Massilia litorea: one gene and its partner. Each later gene encodes a partner of the first gene's protein in a complex. Links are inferred from orthologs where the notes say so. Each region holds a gene or a part of one and is shown in the gene's direction. Other genes may lie near its edges. The genes, in order: metK and groL.

Region 1 (10,196 bases):
GTATACACCTGGGTCGAGGTGATGCTGGCGTGGCCGAGTAGCTCCTGCACGGCCCGCAAATCCCCCGAAGATTGGAGCAGGTGCGAAGCGAAGGAATGGCGCAGCACGTGCGGGTGCACGTGGACGGGCGAGCCGGCCTGGAGTGCGTGGCTCTTCAATCGCTGCTGCACCACGCGCGGGGTGATGCGGGTGCCGCGGGTCGACACGAACAGGGCGGCGCTGCCGTCCTTCGCCGGCGGACGCACCGCGAGCCAGGCGTCCAATGCTGCGCGCGCCGGGCCGCCGACCGGTACCCGGCGCATTTTATTGCCCTTGCCGGTGACCACGACTTCGCCGGCCGCCGCATCGAACCAACCGAGCGAAGTGGCGCCATCGGCATGCGTATAAGCCAGGTCGAGCCCGGCCAGTTCCGACACCCGCAACCCGCTCGAATACAGCAGTTCGAACATCGCGCGATTGCACAGTTCGCTTGGCTCCGGATGGCCGTGGCGGTTCGCTTCCAGCAGCTGGACGGTGGCGTCGACCGCCAGGGCTTTCGGCAGGGTCTTGGGACGGCGCGGGGCGCGCACGCCTTCGACCGGGTTGGCCGGCAGGGAAATCTGGCGCGACAGCCAGCCGTAAAAACCGCGCCAGCCCGACAGTTTGCGGGCAATCGAACGCGGTTCCTGGCCGCCGGCATGCAGGCGCGCGGCGAAGCGGCGCATGTCGGCATGGGTCAGAGCCGGCCAGTCATCGTGCCCGGCCAGGTTGCCGAGCTCGGCCAGGTCGCGCCGGTAGGCGGCGATCGTGTGTTCGGACAGCTGGCGCTGGGTGGCCAGTTCGCGCAGGTAGCGCCCGGCCCAGTCTTCGCGCGCCGTGTCCATTAACTGGCCTCAGGCGCGCAGCGGTGCCAGCGCGGCGCTCGCGGACTGGCCCAGCTGGACCAGAAAATCGGTCGCCATCACCGGGCTGAAACGCTCGGCGTCGGGCGAACCCATCACCAGCAGGCCGAAGCTGACGCCCTCGCTCGTGAGCGGCAGCAGCACGGTCGAGCGCACGCCGTCGGCTTCGTCGAGCCAGCGCAGGGCTTCGAAATCCTTGTTCGGACCGCAATACGGCGCGCGCAGGCTGGCGGCGAACAGGCGCGCATCCTCGGCCACGTCGGCTGCAAACCAGGCGTCGGCATGCTCGGGGCGCACATTCCACAGGCGCAGCGTCGCTTGCGGCACGCCGAACTGCGTCACCAGGGCGTCGACCAGGTCGCGCGCCAGCGCCGCGCCACCGGTCGATTTCAATAAGGCCAGGTGCCAGGCATGAAAGCGGTTCAGGATGACGGTGTTGTCGGCGGCCGTACGCATCAGCTCAGCCATGCGCAGCTCGAGCGCGTTGTACTTGGCGCGCATGACTTCCATTTGCCGCTCCTGCAGCGACACGGCCTTTCCGGTCAGCGGGCTCGACAGTTTGACTTCGCCCAGCAGGCCGGCATGTTCTTCAAAAAAGCGCGGGTGGTCGGCCAGGTATTGGGCGACGGCGGCGGAGTCCAGGGTGACAGTCATCGGTAATCTTGCAAGAAATAGGGTGTGCGCAATTCTACCGCAGCGGGGCAGGGCGGCGGACAGAAAAGGGTGACGCAAAAAAGGCAGGAACCGTTGCCGGTCCCTGCCTTTTCCAGATTCAACTCTGGCGGACTTGCGTCCGCATCAGCTTAGAACGAGTGGTTCACGCCGATCGTGTAGAAGTTGACCGCACCTGGGTCGACGGCACGGTTGGCCTGCGACTGTGGGCCGTCCTTGCGCGATGCATCGACGTAGACGTAGGTACGCTTCGACAGGCTGTACTCGTAACCCAGCGACAGTTGCTTGGTCTTGAACGAGTTGTCCGGATCCTTCTGGCCATAGCCTGCCAGGAACTTGCCTGGGCCCATGGTGTAGTTGGCGCCCAGCACCCATGCGTTGGTCTTCGCACCCGAGCCGGCTGGCAGGGTCACCAGGATATTGTCCTGGTCCTGACGGGTGTACAGGGCCGTCAGTTTCAGTTCCGGGGTCGCGTTGAACGCGGCGCCGATCGACATGACTTTCGATTCGACGGCGTTACGCTCGTAGCCCAGCATGACTGCTGCAGGACCGTTGTTGTAGGTTGCCGACACCGAGAACGGGTTGGCCGATGCCTGGGCGCCCACTGGGTACAGGGTGCCGATTGCCGGGCCGCCGTTGTTTTCCTTGGTGGCGATCGCGGTGTTCAGCTGGAAGCCGCTCACGACTGGCGTGTTGTACCAGAAGGCGTTCGACCAGCGGTTGTTCGAGCTGCCGGCTGGATCCAGCGGTGCCGAGTTGTAGCCGGCGACTGCCAGGTCGGTGTAGAAACCAGCCTGGTGTGGCAGTGCGTGGAACGGCTCGAAGGCGCCGACGGTTTCCTGGTACGGGGTCAGGCCGCGACCGATGCGGACCATACCGAAGTCACCCTGCAGGCCGACGCGGCTCTGACCCTGGAACAGCGGACGGCTGCCGTTTTCGACGGTGCCGGTGTCCGGCTCGTAGCGGATTTCCAGTTGGAACAGTGCCTTCAGGCCGTTGCCCAGATCTTCGGTGCCCTTGAAGCCCAGGGTGTTCGACGCGCGCTTGCCGATGGTCAGGGTCTGACCGGTGCGCTTTTGAACGCCAGCATCGATGGTGCCGTAGATTTGCACGGCGGTCTGTGCATGGGCCACACCGGCGAATGCGCCGACGAGTGCGACTGCCATCAGAGATTTTTTCATTTATTTGTATCCTTAGAAGATGAATCGGAATCCAAAGAGCGTTGAGACTTTGTTTGCTGAACACTCGGACGAGTGAACCTTAAAGGCTTAACGCGTCAAGATTGCCGGATTGGTGAATTATGACCGTTCGAGTTGGTGGAAAGCCAATTTAACCAATCGTGCTGTTGTATTTTCGAAACGCCTGAGCCCGGAAAAGGCCCCATTTTGGGCTTGACGCACTGCAAGGTAGCGGAGTTCCGCATCGTTTCGATGCGCTTGTTCGATATCAATCTTCAAGCTGTTCGGGAAGTTTGCACCCCAACGCTGGCTTAGACTTCCCTTGAACCGATGGGTGTGGGCGTGATCCGGGATCTTCTTGTATATTGGCAACTTTGCCAGCGACAGCCGACCCGTCGCCGCGTTCCGCCGATCCCGCCTGTACACGCTTGCCCACCCACGCCTGCCCACCAATTGATGAAGACAACCGATGGCTAATCGTGAAGAACTGGCGATCATCCGTGGCGCCCGCAGTGGCCGCGCCGAGGCGCAGCTCGAACTGGGCAAGCGCTACCTGTTCGGCAGCGCCGGCCTGCCGCGCAGCCTGCCGACGGCGCTGCACTGGCTCGACCGGGCGGCGCGCCAGGGCTGTGCCGAGTCCTGCGAACTGATCGGCAGCCACATTCCGCTCGACCTGGCGCGGGCACACGGCACGCCGCTGACGCCGTGGTACGAACGCGCCTACGACGGTGGCAACCTGCGCGCTGGACTGGTCCTGGCCCAGTTGCTGCTGGAAGACGGCCGCGCGGCGCCCGATGCGCTCCACGCCAAAGCCGTGCACGCGCTCGAAGAGGCCGCGCGCGCCGGCTTCGCCGAAGCGCAATGGCTGCTGGCGCGCCGGCCGGAAATCGCCGCAAGTATTCAGGCGGGCATGAGTCTTGCCGCCGCGTCCGGCACGGGCATGGGCATGGGTAGTGTCGCTGTTGCAGTGCAGCATCCGGCCGCGCCGCCACGCGACCGGGCGGGACAGGTGAGCGAGCGGCGCGCCACCGCGCGCCCCGGCGCCGCGGATGCGGGCACGGCAGCGGCGGCAGGCCAACCCTGGCTGCGGCGGGCGGCCGACAATGGCCTGGCCGAAGCGCAGTTCGCGCTGCTCGAGCAGAGCTGGGCAGCCGAATCCTGGCACGACTACCTGGCGCGTGCGCTGCCGCTGGCGCGCGCGCTGGTCGATAGCGGCGGCAGCAAACACACCCGGCGCCTGGCACCGGGCGAAGTCACCTTGTTGTCGCGTACGGCGCGCCTGCTGGCCGAAGGAAAGGGCAATGCGGAAGCGGGCAGCGACGAGATCCACGCCTTCTGGGAGCTGGCCGCCGCTGAGCACGATCGCCATGCGCAACTGGCCATCGGCCTGTGGTATGCGCGCATGCAGGTCGACGGCACCCGGATCCAGGGCGGCACGGGCGCAGCGAATTTCAAGAAGGCAATCCGTTGGCTGCTGCTGGCGGGCGAGCAGGGCCTGGCCGAGGCCTGGTACGCCTTGTCGCGCATCTATCTAAAACCCGAGTTCTCGCAACGCAATGTCGCCGACGCCCAGCGCTACCTCGAGCGGGCAGCGGATATGGGTTACGAGATCGCCCAGCTCGAATGCGGCAACAATGCCTGGCGCGCGCGGCGCGAAAACGAAAGCAACGATGTGCGCGCCGTGTTCTGGCTGCAGCAGGCGGCGGCACAGGGCAATGCGGAAGCCGGCGTGGCACTGCGCAAGATCGCGCCGCGCCTCGACGATGCGTCCCACACCGAAACCGGGGCGTTGCGCGATTGTGTCGGCGACCTGTCCGCCCACCCGCTGCTGGCGGCGCGGCTGGAACTGGCGGCGCTGTTTGGCCTCAGCCGGGCCGAAACCCTGCTGCTCGACGTGACCGCGGCCGACCAGGGACATTGCCTGGTGATCGATATCCGCGCCAGCTACGGGCGCAGCAAGCGGCGCCTGGTCATGGTCAATACGGCCCCGGAACGCCAGGCGCTCGACCGCATCGTGCGCCTGTTCGAGAACGTCGATTGCGGACCGGGTGGGCCGGAAGGCAATTACCGCCAGCGGCTGTACCGGCTGCGGACCCTGATGGCCGATGCCGCCATGGGCGAACGCACGCTCGACGATACGGACGGCAGGCTGACCCCGCCGGTCACGCCGGAGCGCGGCAATCCTTCCTACGGTATGGCGGCCTGAACAAATTGCCAGGCCGGCTGCGCTTTCCTGACAGGCGCCTGATTTAGATAGTGATCTCGCCTTCGAACACCGTGACGGCCGGGCCGCTCAGGTAGACCGGGGCGCCTTCGCCGGCCCAGGCGATCGACAATTCCCCGCCGCGCGCCGATACCCGCACCGGCGAATCGAGCAATCCACGCCGGATGCCGGCGACGACCGCCGCGCAGGCGCCGGTGCCGCAGGCCAGGGTTTCGCCGGCGCCACGCTCGAATACACGCAGTTTGACGTGATTGCGGTCGACGACCTGCATGAAGCCGGCGTTGACCCGCTTCGGGAAGCGCGGGTGATGTTCGACCTGCGGACCCAGCTCCGCTACCGGAGCCGTGTCGACATCCGGCACCGTCTGCACGGCATGCGGATTGCCCATCGAGACGACCGATACCGGAACGGTCAGTGGCCGCTCTCCCAACTGCAGGTTCAAAGGCCACAGCAAGTCTCGTCCTTCCGGCAGGCCGTCCAGGCCCTGGCTGTCGAAGGGCACCGCGGCCGGCTCCAGCACGGGCGCGCCCATGTCGACCGTCACGCTGCCGTCGTCTTCCAGGGCCGGGGCGATGATGCCGGACATGGTCTGCACCCGGATGCTGCGTTCGCCACTCAAGCCCTGGTCGCTGACGAAACGGGCAAAGGCGCGCGCGCCGTTGCCGCACTGTTCGACTTCGCCGCCATCGCTATTAAAAATACGGTAGCGGAAATCGGCGCCGGCGACGGTCGGGCGTTCCACAATCAGGATCTGGTCGGCGCCCACGCCGAAGCGGCGGTCGGCCAGGCGCTGCCATTGGGCGGCGCTGAGGTCGACCTGCTGGTGGATGGCGTCGATCACGACGAAATCGTTGCCCGCGCCCTGCATCTTGGTGAACTTGAGTTTCATAGGATTAGTTGTAATGCATCAATCGTAGAGCGATGGTTCGCCCGCTGGGCGGGTTTTGAACCGCTTATGCGTCCAGAAATATTCGGCAGGCGCTTCGCGCACCCGGTCTTCAATAAAAGCGTTCATGCGGCGCGTCGCGGCGAGCATGTCGTCGCCCGGATAATTCTCCCAGGCCGGATAGAAGCGCACGCGCCAGCCCTGGTAGTTCGGCAGGTAGGTGGCCACTACCGGGATCACCTTGGCGCCGGTGGTGCCGGCGATCCGGCCGAGCGCCGTCAGGGTGGCTGCCGGTACGCCGAAGAAGGGCACGAATTCGGCATCCTTTTCTCCGAAATCCATATCCGGCAGCATGAAGTAGGGAAGGCCGTCGCGCAGTGCGCGCAGGATCGGCTTGATGCCCTCTTTACGGGTCACCAGCCGTACCGGACCGTAGCGTTCGCGGCCATGGCGCAGCAGCCTGTCGAAGGCGGCGTTCTTTTGCGGCACATACATGCTGCACACCGGGATCACGCGCGAGGCGACACCGGCCACGTCGAGGCAAACGAAATGGGGGCACAACAAAATCGTCGGCCCGGCTTCCATCGCCGCCTGCGGCACCGCGCCCTCGACATGGATGAGTTGGCGCACCCGCGCTTCCGGTGCCCACCACAGGATCGAGCGCTCGAAAATGCTGCGCGCGTAGGCCCTGAAATGCTGGCGCGCCAGAGCACGCCGTTCGGTTTCCGACAATTCCGGCATGCACAGGCGCAGGTTGGTCAGCGTGATGTGGCGGCGCTTGCCCAGCACCACGAACAGCAGGCTGCCGATCGCTTCGCCGAAACGCCCGAGCACGGGCAGTGGCAGCCAATGCAGCAGCCACAGGAAGGCAATCAGGACCCTCATGCCACGGCCTCGGCCTCTGGCGCGGCCACCCCACCTGGTTGTTTATAACGGTTGTAGCTCCAGAAATACTGACTTGGGCAACGGGCAATCAGGGCTTCCATCGCCCGGTTGATGCTGGCGGCCTGCTCGGCCGGAGTACCCGTCAGGTCACCCTCGAAGGGGACGAAGCGCACGACATAACCGCGGCCTTTGGAAAGGCGCTCGGCATAGACGAGCAAAATGTCGGCCTTGCCCAGTTGCGCCAGCTTCGCCGGCAGCGTCATCGTATAGGCAGGGCGTCCGAAGAAGGGCGCCCAGACGCCTTCTCCTTCCTGCGGTACCTGGTCCGGCAATAAACCGATCGGCTGGCCGCTTTTCAGGGTTTTGGCAAGGATGCGCACGCCCGACAGGTTGGCCGGCGCGAGGTGCAGGTTGTGACGGGCTCTGGCACCCTCGACCAGCGGTTTCAGCGCGCTTTTCTTCGGTGGGCGGTACATGACGGTGAGCGCCGTGTGCAGCGCGATCTGCTGGGCGGTCATTTCGAAGCAGCCCAGGTGGGGCGTCAGGAACACGATGCCGCGCCCGGCGTCGAGCACGCGTTGCACCATGTCCCAGTTCTCGACCGTGGCATGGCGCGCAACGCGCTCCGGCTTGCCGCACCAGACAAAAGCCAGCTCGACGATGGCCTTGCCGGCCTCGGCGACGGCAGCGCGGCGCTGGTCGCTATAGCCGGCCTGGGCCAGGTTGGCGTCGAGGCGGCGCCGATACGAGGGAGACAACAAATACACCAGCCAGCCCAGCGCCGCGCCCAGGGCGTGGAGCAGAGGTAGCGGAAATACGGATAAGACTCTGAATAAGATAACTAGCATATTGACCAGCGTCGAGGAACAAAGCAGGCCCCTCCGCCAAAAATTTCTTAAAGGAGCGTAAAATACCACTTTACGCAGGATCCGCCGAGTTAATAGACAACTTGCGAAGCGGAATATAAATGTCGCTAAAGCGTCGCAGGCACAGGTTGCTGCGGCAGTTTTTTGATCACAGTAACTGGAGCCTTCATGTCCAACGATTATCTCTTTACTTCCGAATCCGTCTCGGAAGGCCACCCCGACAAAGTCGCCGACCAGATCTCGGACGCGATTCTCGACGCCATCCTCGAGCAGGATCCACGCGCCCGCGTCGCCGCCGAAACGCTGTGCAACACCGGCCTGGTGGTACTGGCCGGCGAGATCACGACGCACGCCAACGTGGATTATATCGGCGTTGCGCGCAACACCATCAAGCGCATCGGTTACGACAACACCGATTTCGGCATCGACTATAAAGGTTGCGCCGTCATGGTCTGCTACGACAAGCAGTCGCCGGATATCGCGCAAGGCGTCGACGAAGGCGCCGGCATCGACCTCGACCAGGGCGCGGGCGACCAGGGCTTGATGTTCGGCTATGCCTGCGACGAAACGCCGGAGCTGATGCCTGCCGCTATCTATTACGCACACCGCCTGGTCGAGCGCCAGTCGCAGCTGCGCAAGGACGGCCGCCTGCCTTGGCTGCGTCCGGACGCCAAGTCCCAGGTGACCCTGCGCTACGTCAACGGCCGCCCGGTAGCGGTCGACACCGTCGTGCTCTCGACCCAGCATCACCCGGACGTCTCCCACTCGCAGATCGAGGAAGCGGTGATCGAGGAAATCATCAAGCCGACCCTGCCGCGCGAATGGCTCGAGAACACGAAATATCTGGTCAACCCGACCGGGCGCTTCGTCATCGGCGGTCCGCAGGGCGACTGTGGCCTGACCGGCCGCAAGATCATCGTCGACACCTACGGCGGCGCAGCCCCGCACGGCGGCGGCGCCTTCTCGGGCAAGGATCCAACCAAGGTCGACCGTTCGGCCGCCTACGCCGCCCGTTATGTGGCGAAGAACGTCGTCGCCGCCGGCCTGGCGCGCCAGTGCCAGGTGCAGGTCAGCTACGCCATCGGCGTCGCGCGCCCGATCAACATCACGGTCTACACCGAGGGCACCGGCGTCATCCCCGACGAGAAGATCGCCCAGCTGGTGATGGAACATTTCGATTTGCGCCCGAAAGGCATCGTGCAAATGCTCGACCTGCTGCGTCCGATCTACGCCAAGACGGCTGCCTACGGCCACTTCGGCCGCGAAGAGCCGGAATTTACGTGGGAGCGCACCGACAAGGCCGCGCTGCTGCGCGCCGAAGCGGGATTGGCGTAGATGTACCGATGACGCTCCAGCCCCCTGCGGCTGGGGCGTAACGTAGGGTGGGCTCTCGAGCCCACGCGTTCGTGCCGATGCGTACCGCACTGTCACCGCAGAGCGAAAACGTCGCGTGCCGGTATGAATTGGCGCGACAATTCAAGCGCCGCACGCGTGGGCTCGAGAGCCCGCTGAAACCGTCATGGCGGCCCTTGGCCGCCATGACCCCTACGGTAGACCCCCATCTCGACAGGGCAATTTGTTGCAACCGCACAAATTGCCCCAGCAGCAGCTCCATCGCCCTGCCGCCGTCGTCCAGACGTGCTAAACTACCCCGTTCCGAGGAGCGTTGCGACGAAAAGATTCCTTTTCGCCAGGCTCGGATCATCAACACTGCGCTCACGTTACTTTTTTCTAACTGAAAGGAGGGCGTGATGAGCGCCGTACTGAAAACCACCCAAGACTTCCACATTGCCGACATCTCCCTGGCCGCCTGGGGCGAGAAGGAAATCCGCATCGCCGAAACCGAGATGCCGGGCCTGATGGCAATCCAGGAAGAATTCGCTGCTGCGCAACCCCTGAAGGGCGCACGCATCACCGGTTCGCTGCACATGACCATCCAGACCGCCGTGCTGATCCGCACGCTGGAAGCGCTCGGCGCGCAGGTGCGCTGGGCTTCGTGCAACATCTATTCGACCCAGGACCACGCCGCCGCCGCGATCGCTTCGGTCGGCACGCCGGTGTTCGCCGTCAAGGGCGAAACCCTCGACGAATACTGGGAATACACGCACCGCATCTTCGAGTGGCCGAACGACGCCGCCGGCAATGCCGTGTACTCGAACATGATCCTCGACGACGGCGGCGATGCCACCCTGCTGCTGCACCTGGGCGCACGCGCCGAGACAGATAGCTCGGTCCTCGACAAGCCGGGTTCGGAAGAAGAGATCTGCCTGTTCAACGCCATCAAAGGCCGCCTCAAAACCGATCCGCAGTGGTACTCGAAGCGCCTGCCGGAAATCCTGGGCGTAACCGAAGAAACGACGACCGGCGTGCACCGCCTGTACCAGATGCACCAGGAAGGCAAACTCGCCTTCCCGGCCATCAACGTCAATGACTCGGTGACGAAATCGAAGTTCGACAACCTGTACGGCTGCCGCGAGTCGCTGGTCGACGGCATCAAGCGCGCGACCGACGTCATGATCGCCGGTAAAGTGGCCGTCATCGCCGGTTACGGCGACGTGGGCAAAGGTTCGGCCCAGGCGATGCGCGCCCTGTCGGCGCAAGTCT
Region 2 (10,250 bases), 700 kb from region 1 along the record:
CACGACAAAGCCGAGCAAGGCACCGGTCAGGCGTTGCGACCACTCGAGCGACAAGTGTTCCGGCGCGGCCCATTTCAGGGCTGCGCACGCGCCGACGATCATTACCGCACCAAGCAAGGCACGGCCCAGCGGGAAAGTGCTTTTCATGACTTCTCCTCGTTCGATCCGACATCGAGATGGCCGGGTTGCGGCCGCGTGACCTGCAATCCAAACGTCTGGGCAAAGGCAAGCAAGGCCTCTTCCAGCACCGACAGCTTCAAGCGGTACGTAACCGTGCGCCCCTGCTTGTCGGCCTCGATCAGGCCGGCGTTGACGAGCACGGCGAAGTGCGCCGACATGGTCGGCTTGGAAACGTCGAACATCGCCGCCAATTCTCCCGCACCGATGGGTCCGGCCTGCAGCAGCTGCAACACCTTGCGGCGGGTCGGATCGGAGAGGGCTTTGAATACGGTGCTCATGGAATCGATTATTAGCTAACCATCGAACTATTGCAAGCGCTTTCGCGCACCGAACCGCAAGCTCCTCAATCTTTCGTGCGCACGAATTCCAGGATCGCATTCCACTGCCCGCTCGTCACCGGCGAAATGGAAAGGCGGCTGCCTTTCTGCAGCAGGACCATGTCTTCCAATACGGGCATGGCGCGCATCTCGGCCAGCGTCAAATAGCGCCCCTTTTCTTTCGCCTGGACGTCGACCGATATCCAGCGCGGCTGCGCCTGTGTCGCTTTCGGGTCGAAGTATTTGCCGGCACTGTCGAATTGGGTAGCGTCGGGATAAGGGCCGCTCGCCACTTCCGCTATTCCCGCGACACCGGGAACGGCGCAACTGGAGTGATAAAACAGGATGCCGTCGCCGATTTGCATGGCGTCGCGCATGAAATTGCGGGCCTGATAGTTTCTTACGCCGAACCAGGCGACGGTCTGGCCCGGTGCGGCGAGAACGTCGTCGAAACTGACTTCATCGGGCTCGGATTTCATCAACCAGTAGCGCATCGGATCTCCTGAAAAAAAAGCAGGCCGATAAAACCTGCGCGCGTAAAAAAGCGGCTGCGTGCTTTTGCTCGCAACCGCTTCATGGAATGTAGCCCCGCCTGTGCCGTTTTTTGCCGGCATCCCGAACCTGATGGCTCAAGGTGGTCACAGTCAGTTCAATTTCGGGTTCGTCGAACTAGCGACGCTCACGCCCATCAAACACTATCCCGCAACCTATGCATGTAAATGGTTCAAGGAATATATGGCAATCTCGAACACCGCAGGGTGCCTCGCAGTTTACTCGCTTGAACCGTCATGTCAAACGAATTTGCCCGGTCAGGACAAATTTTCCTGCGGCGCCAGGGTGTGGTCGAGGACCTTGTGCATCGCTTCGAGTTTTTGTTTCACTTCGAGCATCGTCATGTCCGACAGCGGTCCCTGCGGCGACTTCACCGAGAGGAATTCCGCGGCCACGCTGAGCGCGGCCATGACCGCGATGCGGTCGTTGCCCTTGACCTTGCCCGAATCGCGCAGCGCGGTCATCTTGCCGTCGAGATAGCGCACGGCATCGCGCAGCGTCGCCTGTTCGCCTTCCTTGCAGGCCAGGCGGTAAGGCTGGCCCATGATCGTCACATCCAGGTAAATCATCGGGCAGCCTCGGCATCCAGGGGTTCGGCGGCGTCTGCCGCGCTCTCTTCCGCGCTACCTTCCGCGTCTTCCGCTTCTTCCGGCGCAGGCAATTGCTCGATCACGGCTTCGACCTTGTGCTGGACCTCGACAAGGCGTTCGACGAGCGCCATGTTCACTTCGTTCAGTAACAGGTTGGTCTGGCGCAGTTGCGCATTCTCGCTGCGCAGCGACACGACCAGCTCGGCGAGCCGCTCGATTTTGTCGGATAGGTCTTGGAATTCGGAAATCATTCGTAACTATAGGTCTGTTCTGGTTAGACAGTCAACAGGAGAGCACAGCCTGCGCCCTGCCCGGCGGGGACCACAGTGTATAGCGTCGCGGCGGGTAGCCGCGCGCGGCAAGGCTTATCTGGCTGCATTTCGGTAGCAGCGCTGCGCCTGCATATCCGGAAGCGCAGTCCTTATCGCCTTCCATCCCCTCGTTTGACACCGATCAATTCCCCACCAACAGTGCGTCAGCCGTCTTGGCATCGGTGCTAGTCTCTCCGCTCCGTACCTGCGCCGGCCACGGCCCAGCAAGCTGCCGCGTCATCCCGGCAGTTGAGGCAAAACAAGCTCTTGCAATTTATTTTGCAACATCGCCGCTTGAAATACCCTGATGTCGTCCCTATAATTAGCACTCGTTAGATGAGAGTGCTAACAACCTCTTTCAAAGCTGCGGCGCAGTATGCGACGCGGCAATCAACGCAAACAAAGCTAGTCCAAACCACTGAATAAAGGAGTTTTGCATGAACCTTCGCCCTCTGCACGATCGCGTTATCGTGAAGCGTCTCGACCAGGAAACCAAGACTGCCTCCGGCCTGATCATCCCTGATGCAGCCGCCGAGAAGCCGGACCAGGGCGAGATCCTCGCCGTCGGCAATGGCAAAGTCCAGGACAACGGCACGCTGCGTGCACTGGAAGTCCAGGTTGGCGACCGCGTCCTGTTCGGCAAGTACTCGGGCCAGACCGTCAAGGTCGACGGCCAGGAACTGCTGGTGATGCGCGAAGAAGACATCATGGCCGTGCTGGTCAAGTAATCCTCCCCTCAGAATATCTCTCGGAGAAATAAAAAATGGCAGCTAAAGAAGTAATTTTCGGCGACGCAGCGCGCGCCAAGATGGTTGAAGGCGTCAACATCCTCGCCAATGCAGTCAAGGTCACCCTGGGTCCTAAAGGCCGCAACGTCGTGCTGGACCGCTCGTTCGGCGCCCCGACCGTCACCAAGGACGGCGTCTCGGTCGCGAAAGAGATCGAACTCAAAGACAAGCTCATGAACATGGGCGCGCAGATGGTCAAGGAAGTCGCTTCGAAGACCAGCGACAACGCCGGCGACGGCACCACCACCGCGACCGTGCTGGCACAAGCCATCGTGCGCGAAGGCATGAAGTTCGTTGCCGCCGGCATGAACCCGATGGACCTGAAGCGCGGCATCGACAAGGCAGTTGCTGCCACCGTCGAAGAGCTGGCCAAGATCTCCAAGCCATGCACCACCTCGAAAGAAATCGCCCAGGTCGGCGCGATCTCGGCCAACTCGGACTACTCGATCGGCGAGCGCATCGCTGAAGCGATGGAAAAAGTCGGCAAGGAAGGCGTCATCACCGTCGAAGACGGCAAGTCGCTGAACGACGAACTCGACATCGTCGAAGGCATGCAGTTCGACCGCGGCTACCTGTCGCCTTACTTCATTAACAACCCGGACAAGCAAGTCGCCATCCACGACAATCCGTTCGTTCTGCTGTGCGACAAGAAGATCTCGAACATCCGTGACCTGCTGCCGGTACTGGAGCAAGTTGCAAAGGCCGGCCGTCCGCTGGTGATCGTCGCCGAAGACATCGAAGGCGAAGCGCTGGCGACCCTGGTCGTCAACAACATCCGCGGCATCCTGAAGACCGTTGCCGTCAAGGCGCCTGGCTTCGGCGACCGTCGCAAGGCCATGCTGGAAGACATCGCTGTCCTGACCGGCGGCCAGGTGATCGCGGAAGAAGTCGGCCTGACCCTGGAAAAGGTCACGCTGGCTGAACTCGGCCAGGCCAAGCGTATCGAAGTCGGCAAGGAAAACACCATCATCATCGACGGTGCAGGTTCGGCTGAAAACATCGAAGCGCGCGTCAAGATGGTGCGCGTCCAGATCGAAGAAGCGACCTCGGACTACGATCGCGAAAAGCTGCAAGAGCGCGTGGCCAAGCTGGCCGGCGGCGTTGCCGTGATCAAGGTTGGCGCTGCCACCGAAGTCGAAATGAAGGAAAAGAAAGCACGCGTGGAAGACGCGCTGCACGCCACCCGCGCAGCCGTTGAAGAAGGCATCGTGCCAGGCGGCGGCGTCGCCCTGCTGCGTGCCCGCGCCAACCTGCAAGTCAAGGGCGACAACCCTGACCAGGAAGCCGGCATCAAGATCGTCCTGCGCGCAATGGAAGAGCCGCTGCGCATGATCGTCCAGAACGCAGGCGAAGAAGCATCGGTCGTCGTCTCGGCAGTGCTGGGCGGCACCGGCAACTACGGCTACAACGCCGCCAACGGCACCTACGGCGACATGGTCGAAATGGGCGTGCTGGACCCAGCCAAGGTCACCCGCTCGGCACTGCAAAACGCAGCGTCGATCGCCGGCCTGATGCTGACCACCGACTGCATGGTGTCGGAACTGGCTGAAGACAAGCCAGCCGGCGGCATGGGCGGCATGGGTGGTATGGGCGGCATGGGCGGTATGGACGGCATGATGTAATGTCCTTGGGCGCCGGTTCGCCGGCGCCCTGCTGCAGTTTGAAAAGCCCGCACGGTTCGCGCCTTGCGGGCTTTTACTTTTGGGAGATTGCGATGCCTGTCGTGAATGCGGAAGACCTCGAGGATGCGGTATTGATTGTGTCGGAGCCGGGAACCCCGGACAAAGCCTGGGTATCCCTCGATACGGGCCAGGTGCACATCCGCTCGGAGATGGTCGATGGGGAACTGGCGTCCCTGCCGGACGATATCGATACCTCGGAGCGCTACATTTCCGTGCCACACATGAGCGAGCTCGATCTCGGGCTGGAACTGGTGTTCGATTTCGCCGACGCAGCGATGGCTGACGATGCCGATCGCGTACGCCAGATGTTCAAGCGTTCGGATGCGTATCGCCATTTCAGCGAACTGGTCGAGGAGCGTGGCCTGACGGAGCGCTGGCATGACTTCCGCGAGGCGCAGACGCGGGCGGTGCTGGCGGGGTGGTGCGAGGAGAACGGTTTGCAGTTGGGCTAGCATCCGCGTGGGCATGCCCACGCATGTGCGGCTGCAAACCGTTCGCGTGAAAACACTGCCCGGGACCGGCGCACGATTTACTGGCTCGCCTTCCCCCGAAACCGCTTCAACTCCTCCTTCATATACACCGCGCTGGCCACCGCCTTCCCTCCCCCGCACTTCACGAGATACGGCTTGCCGCTCATGCTGCTCTGCGTCGCTCCACGCTCGATGAACGACTCCGCGTTCGTGACCAGGTCGCGCTTGACGAGGTAGTCGTACTTCTTCTGCAGATGCGCACGCGCCTCCGACCCGTCGTGCCAGCTGCCGTTGCGGTTGAACTGGCAGCCCGGCGTCGCCACGTAGTCGAGCAGGTGCGCAATCTCGGCCTGCGCCTTCGGTTCCGGCGCCGCAAGCGCCGCGCCGTGCAGGGTGGCGACCAGCAGCATGGCGCCCGCAAATCGAAATACGGTCATCGTGTTTCCTCCGGGGTGGCAAACGAACATGCGACGAGTCTAGCACCCACACCGGGAAGCGTCCGTCAGGCCGGCATGCCGAGATTGCCCGGCATCTACACATCGGCTAGTATGGCCGCACGTTTTCCACGAGGTTCCATCATGATTTCACGCGGCGCACAGTTGCTGAGTTTCTCCCTGCTGGCCGCGGCCCTGCTTGCCGGCTGCAAGGACAGGCAGCCGCCGGCCGCGCCGCCGCAGCCGGCCAAGCCCATCGTGCAGCAGAAGGCCGAACCGGCCGTCACGCGCGAACAGGCGATGGCCGCACTGCTGGCGTTGCCGGAAGTGAAGGCCTGGTCGCAGGACATCGAAAAGCGCTCGCGCGGCAAGGCGCACGGGGCCGTGATCGAAGACGACCCGACACCGCGCGTCATCAACGGCATGTCGTACTGGCAGCTGAGTTTTGTCGAGAACCGTGCGGACAAGGTGCAGCGGCGCGAGAGTTTTCTGGTGGCGAAAACGGGCGAGCAGATTCTGGTGGACGACACGGCGAACGATACGGTGGTATCGCTCGACGAGTGGCGGCGCGGGATTCGGCGGGTGGAGACCAAATCGGCGGATTGATGTTGCGCGACGCGAAATCGACAACATCGTTAACGGACGCATGACGCAGGGTGGGCTCTTGAGCCCACGCGGTCGAACCATGAAGCAGTCGAAACGAGTACCGACATTTTTTCGCGCGCGTGAGCGATGGTGTTGAAGCCGCATCGACGCACATGTCAGACCGCGTGGGCACAAGTGCCCACCCTACGTTTCTCAACTGTCCAGGTGTGAAATCAAGAGCCTGCGCTGCTCGACGTCGCCTTCTCGCCCATTATGCGCATCGACCGACAAGCCCACCGCCATGATGTCGATGAACAGCAGCTGCAGGATCCGCGAAATCATCGACAGGAACACAGTGCTGTCCTCGGCGTGATCGACCGCCAGGCACACGCTGGCCTTGCGTGCGAGCGGCGACTGGCTGTTGCCGATGGCGATGACGTCGGCGCCGCGCGAACGGGCGATGTCGACCGCCTGCAGCAGCTCCGGCAAGCGCCCCGAATTCGAGATCGCGATCACCACGTCGCCCGGCCCGAGCAGATCCGCCGCCAGCGCGAACAGGTGCGAGTCGCCGTACAGCGCGGTCGGAATCCGGAAGCGGAAGAATTTATGCTGGCCGTCGAGCGCCACCACGCGCGCATTGCCCAGCGCGTAAAACTCGACCCGGCGTGCGCGGCTCACCAGCTCGATCGCACGGTCCAGCGTGTGCACGTCGAGCCCGTCGCGGAATTTCAAAATCGCCGACACGGTGTTGTCGATCACCTTCGCCGACAGGTCATGCGTGCTGTCGCTGTTCCTCACCTGGCTGTGGCGCACCGGGATCGCACCGGTCAGGCTGCTCGCGAACTTCAGTTTGAAATCGGCCAGGCCGAGGAAGCCGAGCGAGCGGCAGAAGCGGATCACGGTCGGCTGCGAGACTTCCGCGCCGCGCGCGATATCCGCGATCGGTTCGTTCAGCACCAGGCGCGGCTGCTCGAGCACGAGCGTCGCCACGCGCTGCTCGGCGGGCGTGAGCTCGTGGCGCAGCCCCTTGATGCGGTCCATCAGCGTGTTGGCGCCGCTACGGCCACGCAGGTGTTCGGAGAGGATGGTCGCGACCCCGTGGAAGGCGGGGTTCGGCGTCGTGATGACATAGGTCGGAATGTCGGCCAGGTAGTGCGAGAAGCGTCCCTTGGCCTCGAAGCGCGCGCGGAAGGGAGAGCGTGCGAACCACTCCCCCATGCGCGGCACGATGCCGCCGCCAATAAAAATGCCGCCGAAGGCGCCCAGGGTCACGGCGAGATTCGCCGCCGCGGCGCCCAGCATGCCGCAGAAGACTTCCAGCACCTCGATGCACAGGGCATCGTTTTCATCCAGGCCCGCGGCCAGGATGTCGGCGGCCGTACGGCCTGGGGCCTGCACGCCATTGCGCAAGGCCAGCGCCTCATGGATCAATTCCATGCCGGGCCCGGAAATCAGGCGTTCGTTCGACACGTGCTGCCAGGCGCGCCAGGCGTGCCGCAGGATCGCGAACTCGCGCTCGTCGCCGGGCGCGAAGTTCACGTGGCCGCCTTCGCTGCCCAGGGTGACGAAGCCGTCGCTCGTGGGAATCAGGCCCGAGACGCCGAGGCCCGTTCCCGGCCCCAGCACGCCGATGACGGCATTCGCCGCCGGCTTGCCGCCGCCGACCTGCAGCAGGTCGGCAGGCAGCAGCACGGGAATGGCCATCGCCAGCGCCGTGAAATCGTTCACCACCAGCAGCGTCGACAGGCCCAGCTCGCGCCGCACCGCCTCGGTCGAGAATTCCCAGGCGCGGTTCGTCATGCGTACCTGGTCGCCGTTGACGGGATTGGCCACCGCAAAGGCGGCGTGCTGCAGGTTCAGGTCGAGGTGGTCGCGCAGGTAGAAGCGCACCAGCGAATCGACACCGTCGAACTCCTCGCACTTCAACACGGCCACATGGCGGAAGGTGCCGGGCGCCGTCTGCAGTGCGAAGCGCGCGTGCGTGGCGCCGATATCGGCCAGCAGGCGCGGGCCGTCGGCGAACGCGGTGCGCTCGAATTTCTCGGCGTCGGGCGCGTTGCCCATCAGGCGAGCGTACCGAACCAGGCGCCGTAAGCCGGCAGCGTGACGCGGCCGTTTGCCGCTTCGCCCGGCAGGCCGTGGCCTTCCAGGTCGTGCGCGCCCGCCGTCTCCGGCCAGGCTATCGTTACCGGCGCGTTCGACAGGTTGAAGGCGGCCAGCACGGTCGGCTCTCCATCGAGCGTGCGGCGCAGCGCCAGCACCGGCTCCGGCGCATCGAAGAAGGAGATGTCGCCACGGGTCAGCTGCGGCAGCTTCTGGCGCCAGTGGATGATGCGGCGCGCCGCGTTCAAGGCCGATGCGGAGTCGAACTCCTGCTGCGACACGGACGCGGCAAGATGCGGCACCGCGACCGGCAGCCAGGGCGTGCCGGTGGTGAAGCCGGCGTTGGGCGCGGCATTCGTCCACGGCATCGGGGTGCGGCAGCCGTCGCGGCCCTTGAATTCCGGCCAGAAGGTGATGCCGTACGGGTCCTGCAGCAGTTCATACGGCACATCCGCTTCCGGCAGCGCCAGTTCGTCGCCCTGGTACAGGCAAGGCGTGCCTTTCAGGGACAGCTGCATCGCCAGCACCATCGCCGCGAACGCCACTGGCGCATCCTCGCCGCGCCAGCGCGTGACGACGCGGATCGCATCGTGGTTACCGACCGACCAGGACGCCCAGCCGCCTTTGACGCGCGCTTCGAATTCCTCGACCTGGGTGCGGATGTGCGCGGCCGTGAACTGCGGCGTGAGCAGGTTGAAACTGTAGGCCATGTGCAGCTTGTCGCCGTCGGCCGTGTACTCGGCCATGCAGGCCAGGGCGTCGTCGGCACCGACTTCGCCGATCGAGACGGCGCTGTATTCGTTCAGCAGCGCGCGGATCTGCTGCAGGAAGGCGATGTTTTCCGGACGCGTCTTGTCGTAGATGTGGGACTGCATGCCGTAGGGGTTGACGTCGGTGACCGAGGCCGTGTCGCGGGTGGTCGCCGGCGGATTGCTGCGCAGCTGGGTGTCGTGGAAGTGGTAGTTACACGCGTCCATGCGCACGCCGTCGACGCCGCGCTCGAGCCAGAAACGCAGCGCGTCCAGGTGGGCCTTCTGCACGTCCGGGTTATGGAAGTTCAGTTGCGGCTGGCTGACCAGGAAGTTGTGCATGTAGTACTGCTTGCGGCGCGTGTCCCACTGCCAGGCGGAGCCGCCGAAGACCGACATCCAGTTGTTCGGCGGGTTGCCGTCCGGGGCAGCGTCGGCCCAGACATACCAGTCGGCCTTCGGGTTGTCGCGGCTGGAGCGGCTCTCGGCGAACCACGGGTGCGCATCGGCCGTGTGCGCCATCACCTGGTCGATCATGATTTTCAGGCCGAGCGAATGCGCCTTGGCGACCATCGCGTCGAAGTCGGCCAGGGTGCCGAACAGCGGATCGACGTCGCAGTAGTCGGAGATGTCGTAACCGAAGTCCTTCATCGGCGACTTGAAGTAAGGGGACAGCCAGACGATGTTCACGCCCAGGCTCGCGATGTAGTCGAGCTTCGCGGTGATGCCGGGGATGTCGCCCACGCCGTCGCCGTTCGTGTCGAGGTAGCTGCGCGGGTACACCTGGTAGATGATGGCTTCGCGCCACCAGTCATTGTTGTGCGTGGAGGTCTGGGTCATGACGAGGTCCGGTTGGTGGTTTTTACGCAATATACAGCAGCTTTTTCAATTTTACAATCTGCACCCAGCTGCATTTTTCATGCATATTTCCTTTACATTCAAAGACTTAAATAAAATTAACAGTTGTACTTCCTCAGGATGAAGTAGCAAAACTACGAAGCCTCTGGATGAGCTGATTTTTTTAGTTGCAAAGACCCCAACGGCGTCATAGGATCGCGTCTTGTCCATTTCAGGATGCGCCATGAGCCAGCCGACGACGACCGCCACCAGCGGACGCATGCCCCGCCAGATCCCCTACATCATCGCCAACGAAGGTTGCGAGCGTTTCTCGTTCTACGGGATGCGCAACATCCTCACGCCCTTCCTGATTTCGACCCTGCTGCTCTTCTTGCCGGAGTCCGAGCGCACGGGCGAAGCCAAGCACGTGTTCCACACCTTCGTCATCGGCGTCTACTTCTTCCCGCTGCTGGGCGGCTGGCTGGCCGACCGCTTCTTCGGCAAGTACAACACCGTGTTCTGGCTCAGCCTCGTCTACGTCGCGGGCCACGCCTGCCTTGCCATTTTCGAGGACAACGTCAAGGGCTTCTACCTCGGCCTGGGCCTGATCGCGCTCGGCTCGGGCGGCATCAAGCCGCTGGTCGCATCGTTT

Evidence for each region.
Region 2: the proteins of metK (region 1) and groL are in contact, whole or in part, in a cryo-EM structure (PDB 8P4O), measured with the Escherichia coli proteins. The link is inferred for Massilia litorea from one-to-one orthologs.

The regions. Positions count from the first base shown.
Region 1 is NZ_CP062941.1:1,591,952-1,602,147, forward strand. The notes cover bases 7,030-9,843. They hold metK (methionine adenosyltransferase), read left to right. Parts: upstream 7,030-7,760; coding sequence 7,761-8,927; downstream 8,928-9,843. Other genes in these bases: LPB04_RS07135 (lysophospholipid acyltransferase family protein), read right to left, coding at 7,030-7,574; ahcY (adenosylhomocysteinase), read left to right, coding at 9,344-9,843. In the rest of the region: tyrosine recombinase XerC, read right to left, coding at 1-863; LPB04_RS07110 (DUF484 family protein), read right to left, coding at 873-1,535; LPB04_RS07115 (porin), read right to left, coding at 1,685-2,734; LPB04_RS07120 (tetratricopeptide repeat protein), read left to right, coding at 3,201-4,937; dapF (diaminopimelate epimerase), read right to left, coding at 4,981-5,844; LPB04_RS07130 (LpxL/LpxP family acyltransferase), read right to left, coding at 5,863-6,726; more of LPB04_RS07135, read right to left, coding at 6,723-7,029; more of ahcY, read left to right, coding at 9,844-10,196. UniProt on the Escherichia coli protein: Catalyzes the formation of S-adenosylmethionine (AdoMet) from methionine and ATP.
Region 2 is NZ_CP062941.1:2,298,103-2,308,352, reverse strand. The notes cover bases 2,169-5,036. They hold groL (chaperonin GroEL), read left to right. Parts: upstream 2,169-2,713; coding sequence 2,714-4,360; downstream 4,361-5,036. Other genes in these bases: LPB04_RS10175 (YfeK family protein), read right to left, coding at 4,950-5,036; LPB04_RS10180 (UPF0158 family protein), read left to right, coding at 4,453-4,872; groES (co-chaperone GroES), read left to right, coding at 2,388-2,678. Outside these bases: LPB04_RS10220 (hypothetical protein), read right to left, coding at 1-147; LPB04_RS10215 (metalloregulator ArsR/SmtB family transcription factor), read right to left, coding at 144-458; LPB04_RS10210 (EVE domain-containing protein), read right to left, coding at 524-991; LPB04_RS10200 (cell division protein ZapA), read right to left, coding at 1,307-1,618; LPB04_RS10195 (hypothetical protein), read right to left, coding at 1,615-1,890; more of LPB04_RS10175, read right to left, coding at 5,037-5,327; LPB04_RS10170 (hypothetical protein), read left to right, coding at 5,469-5,930; LPB04_RS10165 (glucokinase), read right to left, coding at 6,123-7,973; LPB04_RS10160 (alpha-glucosidase family protein), read right to left, coding at 7,973-9,601; LPB04_RS10155 (POT-type proton-dependent oligopeptide transporter), read left to right, coding at 9,843-10,250.